DNA from 3 places in the Avibacterium volantium genome. Region 1 is predicted to be linked to each of the others. Evidence: riboswitches for the same ligand, from Rfam matches in the RefSeq annotation. Region 1 holds a riboswitch; each other region holds the start of a gene.
The links. Region 1 has a riboswitch for thiamine pyrophosphate ahead of ELZ61_RS06215 (ABC transporter ATP-binding protein). Riboswitches for the same ligand answer to the same signal wherever they lie in the genome.
Positions count from the first base shown of each region.

Region 2: another riboswitch for thiamine pyrophosphate. It lies ahead of ELZ61_RS08265 (IS3 family transposase); the one in region 1 lies ahead of ELZ61_RS06215 (ABC transporter ATP-binding protein).
Region 3: another riboswitch for thiamine pyrophosphate. It lies ahead of ELZ61_RS08115 (ABC transporter substrate-binding protein); the one in region 1 lies ahead of ELZ61_RS06215 (ABC transporter ATP-binding protein).

Region 1 is NZ_LR134167.1:1,281,437-1,284,693, reverse strand. It holds gene ELZ61_RS06220 (ABC transporter permease) at 9-764, opposite strand; gene ELZ61_RS06215 (ABC transporter ATP-binding protein) at 764-1,477, opposite strand; TPP riboswitch at 1,557-1,647, opposite strand; gene ELZ61_RS06210 (FTR1 family iron permease) at 1,815-3,257, shown strand, end outside.
Region 2 is NZ_LR134167.1:1,730,663-1,733,919, forward strand. It holds gene ELZ61_RS08255 (DNA internalization-related competence protein ComEC/Rec2) at 1-793, opposite strand, end outside; gene ELZ61_RS08260 (REP-associated tyrosine transposase) at 961-1,461, opposite strand; TPP riboswitch at 1,770-1,864, shown strand; one part of gene ELZ61_RS08265 (IS3 family transposase) at 2,054-2,504, shown strand; one part of gene ELZ61_RS08265 (IS3 family transposase) at 2,504-3,257, shown strand, end outside.
Region 3 is NZ_LR134167.1:1,695,512-1,698,768, forward strand. It holds gene acnB (bifunctional aconitate hydratase 2/2-methylisocitrate dehydratase) at 1-1,186, shown strand, start outside; TPP riboswitch at 1,408-1,510, shown strand; gene ELZ61_RS08115 (ABC transporter substrate-binding protein) at 1,607-2,665, shown strand; gene ELZ61_RS08120 (metallophosphoesterase) at 2,746-3,257, shown strand, end outside.

The DNA of each region.
Region 1 (3,257 bases):
TTTTTCTCCTAACGTAAATGACAGACCCAAGGAATAATGCGGTGAAGCAATTTATCTATCACGAAATACAGCAAGAGTGCGATAACCACCAAAATAAACAACGCCGCGAACATTAAACTAATTTGAATTCGTGCATTGGCTTGCAACATTAAATAACCAAGCCCTTGTGATGATCCTACCCATTCCCCCACAATCGCCCCAATGGGGGCAACAGAAACCGCAATGCGCAAGCCCGAGGCTAACGCAGGCAAAGCGGCAGGTAAGCGAACCTTAAATAATAATTGCCTTGATGAAATTCCCATTGTTTGCGCCAGCTCTAACCATTGCTTTGGGGTGTTACGCAAGCCGTCATAACAGGCGGCGGTAACAGGGAAATAAATAATCAAAATGGTCATCGCAATTTTTGATGCAATGCCATAACCAAACCAAAGCACCAATAATGGTGCAATGGCAAAAACGGGAATCGCCTGCGAAGCAATTAAAATGGGCAATAAAAAGGCTGAAAGTGTTTGTGAAGAAGCCAACAATAAAGCAGAAAGCAAACCAAATAAAAACCCCAACACCAGCCCTAATAAAATTTCCCATAAAGTAATTTTGGCGTGCATAAATAATAAAGCCCATTGTGAAGATACTTCATTTAGCACGGCAACAGGTTCAGGCAATAAATAATGTGGGATCGCAAAAATTGAAATCGCCCCTTGCCAGCACAAGGCGAAAAATAAGGTCATTATCAATGCTCGAAATAGGCTTTGCCACGCAAACATTAATGTTCCCCCATTAACTGCTTAAATAAATATTGCTGTAATTGCCATAATTTCTCTTGCGAAAAATCTCTCGGTGCTTTGCCTTGCGGGCAAATGTGCGGTGAAAGCTGAACGGGTTGTTGGTGCAAAATATAGATTTTATCGGCTAGCAATAAGGCTTCTTGCGGATCGTGGGTGATAAGCAACACGGTTTTATCTGCCAATAACTGATGTGAAAGCTGCTGTAATTGCAAGCGAGTTACGGCATCTAACGCGGAAAAGGGTTCGTCCATTAAAATAATCTCTGCATCTTGCATTAGCGTTCGGGCCAACGCCACGCGCTGCCGCTGTCCACCAGAAAGCTGATAGCAAGGCTTATGCAAATGTTGCTCCATTTTCACCGCCCTTAATAAAGTGCGGGCTTTTTCTTCCGTTTTTTTCGTTTTGCTATGAGTAAGATGCTGATAAAGCTGAACATTATCTAAAATAGACAGCCAAGGATACAAACTATCCTGCTGCGCAAGCCAAGCGATATTGCCAGAACATTGAATACGCCCTTGCACAATCGCTTGATTTTCTAACCCAGCAATAGCACGCAATAAGGTTGATTTCCCCACGCCTGATGCGCCAAGCAACGCCACCCACTCCCCTTGTAATACGCTAAAATGAAAATGCTCAAACAAAGGTTGCTCAGCAAAACTGAGTTTAAGATCGGAAATTTCGATGGCTTTCATCGTTCATTCACCAATCAACGTGATGGAAAAAAGCCGTTAAAAATAAAAGAAGTGCGGTGAGAATTTAATAAGAAAAGAAGCGTTTGCATAATTAGTTTCCTACGTCAGTATTAGCTGTATCAGGTTCACGGGTATCATCTCAGCTTAAATAAGCACCCCGACTAATGCAAAACAGTGTAACGGAAGTTCAAATAAAAATCAAAAGGTTAATCGTCAGCAAGAACTTGATCTTCATCAAGAAAGGCAAAATGCCTGTTTTTTCTACTTGATAAATATTTTAATAGGCGGATAATAGTGCGGAAATAAGAATAACTTTTATTTAGATTAGAGAATAAAAATGGTGTTTTTGCGTTATTGTCGTTATCTGCTGTGCTTAACTTTACTCTTTTTTACTTCTTTCTCCTTCGCTTCTGAAAACTATCAACAATGGGTACAAGACATTGAAAACCGTCTTGATAAAACCGCTCAGCTTTACCAAGAAAAGCAAATTGATGATGCACGCACCGAAGTGCAAATGGCTTATTTTGAAGTATTTGAGAATTTAGAGGGTCCGATTCGCATTAACTTTTCCGCACAAAAAAGCTACCAAATGGAAGCGATGTTTGGGGAAATTCGTAAAATGATTGGTGAGGGGAAACCGCTGAATGAGGTGCAGGCAAAAATCAATCAACTCAAACAAGACCTTCAAGCGGTTTTACCCGTTTTAGAGCAAGGGCATCAGCTCAACGCGTCCACGCAACACGATGTGTATCAACACGAAGAAATCGCTCCTTATTGGCAAGAAAGTTTTAAAATCATTGATGATTTACTCGCCCAAGCAATTGGCGACTATCAAAAAGGGGAATTTGCTCAGGCAAAGAAACGCATTCAGCAAGCTCAATATGATGGCTATAAAAATAGCGAAATGGAAATGTCCATTCGTAAAAATCGTTCCGCCGCGGCTTCGGCGAGCATTAATCAACAGTTTTACGATTTGATTAAACTCAGCGAGCAACCCGAGCAAATTAATGCGTTAGGCTATCAAATCACCACTCTGTTACAAGATATTGAAGAACAGCTCCCGCAACTGCCAACCACCAAAGCGGCACAGGCAACAACGCAAAGTGCGGTGCAAAATTCGCAAGATTTTTCTGATAAGCAAAACTGGAGCGAGGTGGCAACTCAGGTTAATGCGGGGATCAAAAATGCCATTGCCCTGTTTGAAAAAGGCGAAAACAAAAAAGCGATGCTTGCGGTGCAAGATACTTATTTCGATATTTTTGAAAATAGCGGAATGGAAAACAAAATTGGTTCGCGCGATAGCAATTTTAAAACAGAAATTGAGGGCTACTTCACTCGCTTAGTGAGCCTGATGAAAGCTAATCAGCCCGCTGAACAACTGCATCAACAAGCACAAGGTTTAGCACAAAACCTAAATAAAGCGGTGGAAATGTTGCAAGGCAATCAACAAAGCGATTGGGCAATGTTCCTTTATAGCTTCTTAATTATGCTGCGTGAGGGCTTAGAAGCCTTGCTGATTGTGGCAGCGATTGTAGCTTATTTAGTGAAAAACAATCATCAAGATAAATTGCCAGTAATTAAACAATCGGTCTATGTGGCGTTGATTGCCAGTGTTATCACCGCGGCTATTTTCCAACTGGTGTTCTCTAATTCGGGGGCAAGCCGTGAATTACTCGAAGGTTTCACGATGATGATTGCCGTGGTAATGCTCTTTATGATGAGCTATTGGCTACTTTCCAAAGTGGAAGCACAAAATTGGAAACGCTATTTAGAAGGAAAA
Region 2 (3,257 bases), 450 kb from region 1:
GAGCAAAGCCAAACAACATTGCCAAACCAATATGCAAACCCGAAATAGCAATTAAATGTGCGGTGTTGGTTTTCTGATAAATTTGCCAATGCTTAGTATTAAGCCACGCCCGTTCGCCAAAGCCCAGCGCCAACAATAATCCTTGCATTGGTAAGCCTTGAGTCTGCTGAAAACTGGCCTGCAATAATCGCTCTCGCCACGCAAAATCTTGCGAAATTTGCACCGCACTTTTTACTCTGCCATAGGCTGTGATACCTTGTGAAAAATACCATTTTTGCCGATCAAAGCCCCCTTGATTTAAACGGCCTGATAAGGGTTTGAGCAATAATTCCGCTTGCCAAATTTGCCCTGCTTTAATTTGCTCTGCTGCCTTATTTTCCAAATTTTTCTCTGAGTTTTGCCATTGCAAATATATTCGCTGGCTAGGTAAATTTTCTGCCAATTTCCCAGTGGCGATCACAGTTTGATAATCTTGCTGATGTAAGATTTTCTCGATCTTAATTGGAATGCTGATCCTGTTTAAACTGGCACTCTGCTCCGCTTGGCTCAAAATTTTCAGCGCTTGATGATGAAAATACCCTAGACTCAATACAAAAATCACGCCATAAACCAGCCCTTTTGCGATTTTATAATAGGCGAAAAGATAGGCTGTTAAAACAGCTAAGATCCCAATTCCCACAGTGCAAAGCATTAACTCAACACCAAGCAATAAGGCTTTCGGCACATAAAGCAAACTCAAGCCTGCACCAATCACCAGCCATAAAATTACATCTAATTTCAGCGAAAATTTCATTCCTATATAAGATTAAAAATTACCTTTATAAACAAAAATCGTTGTAAATCGTAGGGTGGGCTTCAGCCCACCACTTAGGATTGAATAACCTTGGCATTGCCTACCTTGATAAAAACGGTGGGCTAAAGCCCACCCTACGCTCTATGCCACTCCGATTACACCTTTTATTAACTACCCCAATTCAATGGAAAAAATCCTCTTTCAACATCTCTTCGAAATGAGGAAAACGGCCAATCTTTGGGAGCATTAACATAACCGTGTTTAACAGGATTGAAATAGATATAGTCTAAATGATTGTTCAAATCTAGTTCATCACGGATACGATGCTCCCAAAATTGTCTTTGCCATATTCCGGCTTCTCGCTTTTTTATTCGACTTTGGTTCTCATTGCGATACGCCTTTGGTAATAATTTCGTAAATACCGTTTTAAAAAAAGCAATACGCTTAGAATAATTATCATCATCCTGTGGTAATTGCATTATGAAATGCAGATGATCAGGTAACACACAAATTGCGATGGTTTCAAAGGGATACCTTCTCACTGTTTCTTGATAGGCTTGCCGTAATTTTTCTATATGCTGAGTAAGATAACATTTTGTACGATCTTGCAATGTCAATGTAAAAAAATAACACGCGCCTTTTGTAAAATCTCTCCGATAATTTGGCATTATTTCTGACCCTCTCATAAGAAACGTAGAAACGTAGGGTGGGCTTTAGCCCACCATTTTTATCGGTATTAGCAATAACAAGGTTATTCAATTCCAAATGGTGGGCTAAAGCCCACCCTACGCCTACTTACATAAAATGACAACTTACCATTACAAATAAAAATATGATGAAAAAAGCACCGCACTTTCGCAATCTTGTTAAACAATTTTTGCGATCTTGCTCGCAAAACGGAAAAATACTTTATGCAAAATGCGGAAATTCTGAGTGGTGAGATTGTGTTTCTGTTTATTTCTTTGTAGAGTGAAGCCATTAATAGTCGGGGTGCTGCCTTGTGTAGCTGAGATAATACCCGTTGAACCTGATCCAGTTAGCACTGACGTAGGAAACTTATTATGAAAACGCTTTTTGTAAAAAATCTGTCTATTTTTAACCGCACTTTATTCTTCCCTTTTTTATTTTCAAATTGTCATTCCACAACATCATTCCCTATCACATTGATTTTATAGATGATTTTTTATTATAAAGGCAATGGGATGATCTGCACCCCAAAAGTTGGACTAAACAACCAACTGATTAAGGTGCAGATTTTTTATGACTAAATATACTCAACGTTTCAAACAACAAGTGCTCGACTTTTATCATCAAAATGGAAAAAACCGTTCGCTTACTCGCCAGTATTTTCAGCTTCCCCAAAGAACGTTAGCACGTTGGATTGCGAAATTTAATCATAATGGAATCAATGGATTAGCTGTGTTAGGTAAAAAACGATATTATTCTGTTGAGTTTAAATTAAAGGTTATTCAAGCTATCAAAAAAGGCCAGTGCTCCGCTGAAGCCGCCTGCTTTCGCTTTGATATCCCCAGTTCAGGGATAATTAGTCAATGGTTGCAACGCTTTGAAAAACAAGGTATAGATGGGTTATTACTCAAACCTAAAGGTCGTCCAAGTATGAAACTCAACTCACCTAAAATGCCACCAACGCCCAAAACAGAAGAAGAACGCTTGCGTTACCGAATTTTGGAATTAGAAGCGGAGAATACAATGCTAAAAAAGTTGCAGGAACTCAACCAACAAAAAATGCAGAAAAAGCCGTCATCGTAAATGCCTTACGCTCGCGTTTCCCGTTGGAATTGTTACTCAGGCTAATCGGATTGGCACGCAGTTCGTTCTTTTATCATCTCAAGCCAAAGTCGGATAAAAATGTAGCGATTTCACAGAAAATAGAGGAAATTTATCGCAAAAATGACGAAAATTATGGTTATCGTCGAATTACCTTGGAATTAAGGAAATACTTGATTATCAACCACAAAAGGGTGCAAGCGATAATGCAACGTTTGGGGTTAAAAGGAAAAAGTAAGCAGAAAAAATATCGTTCTTACCAAGGCAAAGTGGGACAAATTGCCGATAATCTGTTGCAACGGGATTTTACGGCAACGATGCCGAATGAGAAGTGGGTAACGGATATCACCGAGTTCAAATGTGCGGAAGGCAAAGTGTATTTATCGCCGATTAAAGACTTGTTTAATAACGAAATTATTGCTTATAATGTGGCGAGAAGTCCGAATTTTGAGCAGATAACCAGAATGTTGACCCAGGCGGTGAACCGATTAGCGGGGGAAAAACCGATACTGCATTCCGACCAAGGATGGCAGTATCAAATGATGGGTTATCAGGAGATATTGAAAAAATACGGTATTAAGCAAAGTATGTCGAGAAAAGGTAATTGCCTTGATAATGGTGCGATGGAAAGCTTTTTCGGGCGATTGAAGACGGAATGTTACTTTGGCAAGCGGTT
Region 3 (3,257 bases), 410 kb from region 1:
CCTGCGTCCAGGGGACGGCGTAATCCACTCTTGGCTCAACCGTATGTTATTGCCTGATACCGTAGGCACTGGCGGCGATTCGCACACACGCTTCCCGATTGGTATCTCTTTCCCTGCGGGGTCAGGTTTGGTGGCATTCGCTGCTGCCACTGGCGTAATGCCGTTGGATATGCCTGAAAGCGTGCTAGTACGTTTCAAAGGGGAAATGCAACCAGGGATCACCTTGCGTGATTTGGTACACGCTATTCCTTATTATGCGATCCAACAAGGCTTGCTCACCGTAGAAAAACAAGGCAAGAAAAATATTTTCTCGGGTCGTATTTTAGAAATTGAAGGGCTAGAACACCTGAAAGTGGAACAAGCCTTTGAGCTTTCCGATGCTTCTGCTGAACGCTCTGCGGCGGCTTGTACCATCAAATTAGATAAAGAACCGATCATTGAATATCTCAATTCCAATATCGTGTTGCTCAAATGGATGATTGCTGAGGGCTATGGCGATGCGCGCACCCTTGAACGCCGTATCAAAGCAATGGAAAAATGGTTAGAAAACCCAGAATTGCTCAGCGCTGATCCTGATGCAGAATATGCCGCGGTGATTGAAATCGATCTCAACGAAATCAAAGAACCGATTTTATGCGCACCAAATGATCCTGATGACGCTCGACTGCTTTCTGAAGTGCAAGGGGATAAAATTGACGAAGTGTTTATCGGCTCTTGTATGACCAACATTGGACATTTCCGTGCTGCAGGGAAATTATTAGCCAAATTCAAAGACGTCATTCCTACTCGCCTTTGGATCGCACCGCCAACCAAAATGGACGCAAGCCTATTAACAGAAGAAGGCTATTACAGCATTTACGGCAAAAGTGGTGCGCGTATTGAAATCCCAGGCTGTTCACTTTGTATGGGTAACCAAGCGCGCGTGGCAAACAACGCCACCGTGGTGTCCACCTCCACCCGTAACTTCCCGAACCGCTTAGGACAAGGCGCAAACGTGTATTTGGCTTCCGCAGAACTCGCCGCCGTAGCAGCACTACTCGGCAAACTGCCAACGCCAGAAGAATACCAAGCCTATGTGGCGGATTTACAGCAGGACAAAGACGACACTTATCGCTATATGAATTTTGATCAACTTAATCAATATACACAAAAAGCCGATCAAGTAATCTTCCAAGCACCAGCTTAATAACGTCTATCACAAAGTGCGGTGAAAAATTCAAAAAATTTCACCGCACTTTTCTTTTTTCTCTGTTTATTAAAAATAAAAATGCAGTTATTTTCTTTCCTAAATAAAAAGAAAAGTGCGGTAATTTTTTTCATTATTTTTATTAAATCTTTTCATCATTAATTAATGCCATTTAACCTTTTTATCATTGACAGCCCTAGCCTGCCCTTTCTATACTAAACGGGAATTAGTCGGGGTGCTTGATGGAATATCCAAACGAGCTGAGATAATACCCGTGAACCTGATTCAGTTAATGCTGACGTAGGAAACTAATTAGATCATATTCTTGCAAACGCCTTTATTTTGCGGAATTTTCTGTTTTACCTTTCTAATTTCTTCCTTGCTCGTCAATATCACTTTTTACTTTTCGTTAATAAGGAAATGACAATGCAATTTAAGACGTTTTTCTCATCATTTTTAGCCAAATCGCTTCTGCCTATTTGTGCTGCAGGCAGCCTATTTTTATTCAGCCACAATGCGCAAGCTGAAGGGCGATTAACGGTTTATTGCAGCGTGCAACATTCTGTCTGCGAAAAAATGGCGCAAGTTTTTGCCAAGAAATATAACGTGGATACCAAATTTGTGCGTAACAGCACGGGCGCAACCCTTGCCAAAATCAAAGCGGAGCAAGCCTTGCCACAAGCGGATATTTGGTACGGCGGCACAATTGAACCACACTTTCAAGCCGCGCAATTAGGCTTACTCGAGCCTTATCGTTCGCCATTGCAAGCGGAAACTATGCCACAATTTAAAGCCCTGCTCGACAAACACGGCGATGTTACCTCCATTGGTTACATTATTGTGTTAGGCATTGGCGTAAACACCGAGAAATTCAAACAATTAGGCATTAAAGACTATCCAAAATGCTGGAAAGATTTAACCGATCCAAAATTTAAAGATCAAATTCAAATGCCTGATCCGCGCAATACTGGCACGGGCTACACTTTTATCGCAACGCTAGTACAGTTATTTGGTGAAGAAGAAGCCTTTCGCTACTTGAAAGCCTTAGATAAAAATATTTCTCAATATGCTAAAAGTGGTACAGAGAAATCCAATCTCTCTCGTGGTGATGCGGCGGTAACCATTGGTTTTATTAATGGTTATCAAACCGAGAAAGAAAATGGTGCGCCTGTGGAAGCCATTTTACCTTGCGAAGGCGACAGCTATTCCCTTGGCGGTATCAGCATTTTGAAAGGGGCAAGAAATTTACAAAATGCAAAATTATTTATGGATTGGGCATTAACGCCAGAAGCGCAAGAAATTGCGTGGCGCGAAGAAAAAATGTATCAAATTCCAACCAATATTCACGCCAAAGCCTCACCAAATTCCACTGATCCAAAAACCTTAAAACTCATTGACTTTGATTTTGAACGCTTTGGTTCAGATGAAGAAGGTAAGCGCTTGATTAAGCGTTGGATTGAAGAAATTAAGCTCAACTAAGCTTTTCCATTGACAAAATATAAAGTGCGGTTAAAAATAACCGCTCTTTATGATTTTTTATTTTAGGAAAGCTGTTCGTAATGCGATACCAAATTATTTTCGCAATTTGTATTATTTTTTTACAATTCTTCATTTATATTTTTAACCGCACGTTATCTTGGCTTTATTTGCAAAATACCAGTCCTGTTTGTCGTAAAATTTTAACCCTTATTACTTATCTCGGCGCAAACAGTATTATTTTGCTCACTGTGTCGCGCATTTATCCAATGTTCCGCACCAGTGCATTTATTTTAGCCTTTTTGCTCTTTGCCTGTTTTGTCAGTTTGGTGTGTGCGGCGATTTACTTTATTTTTAGAAAACAAAAATTTAAGCAAAAATTACAGCGCACTTTAGCTTGGCTTTATCCTATTGGTTTAGCCAGCTTGATTGGTTTGAGTGTGTATAATGCTTACACGCCACAGGTGATTCATTATGAAATCACGCTAGACAAGCCTTTCAAGCCACTGCGCATTGGAATGGCGAGTGATTTTCACCTTGGGCGTTTATTTGGCGGGAAACAATTAGATCAACTGGCTGAAATAATGAATGAACA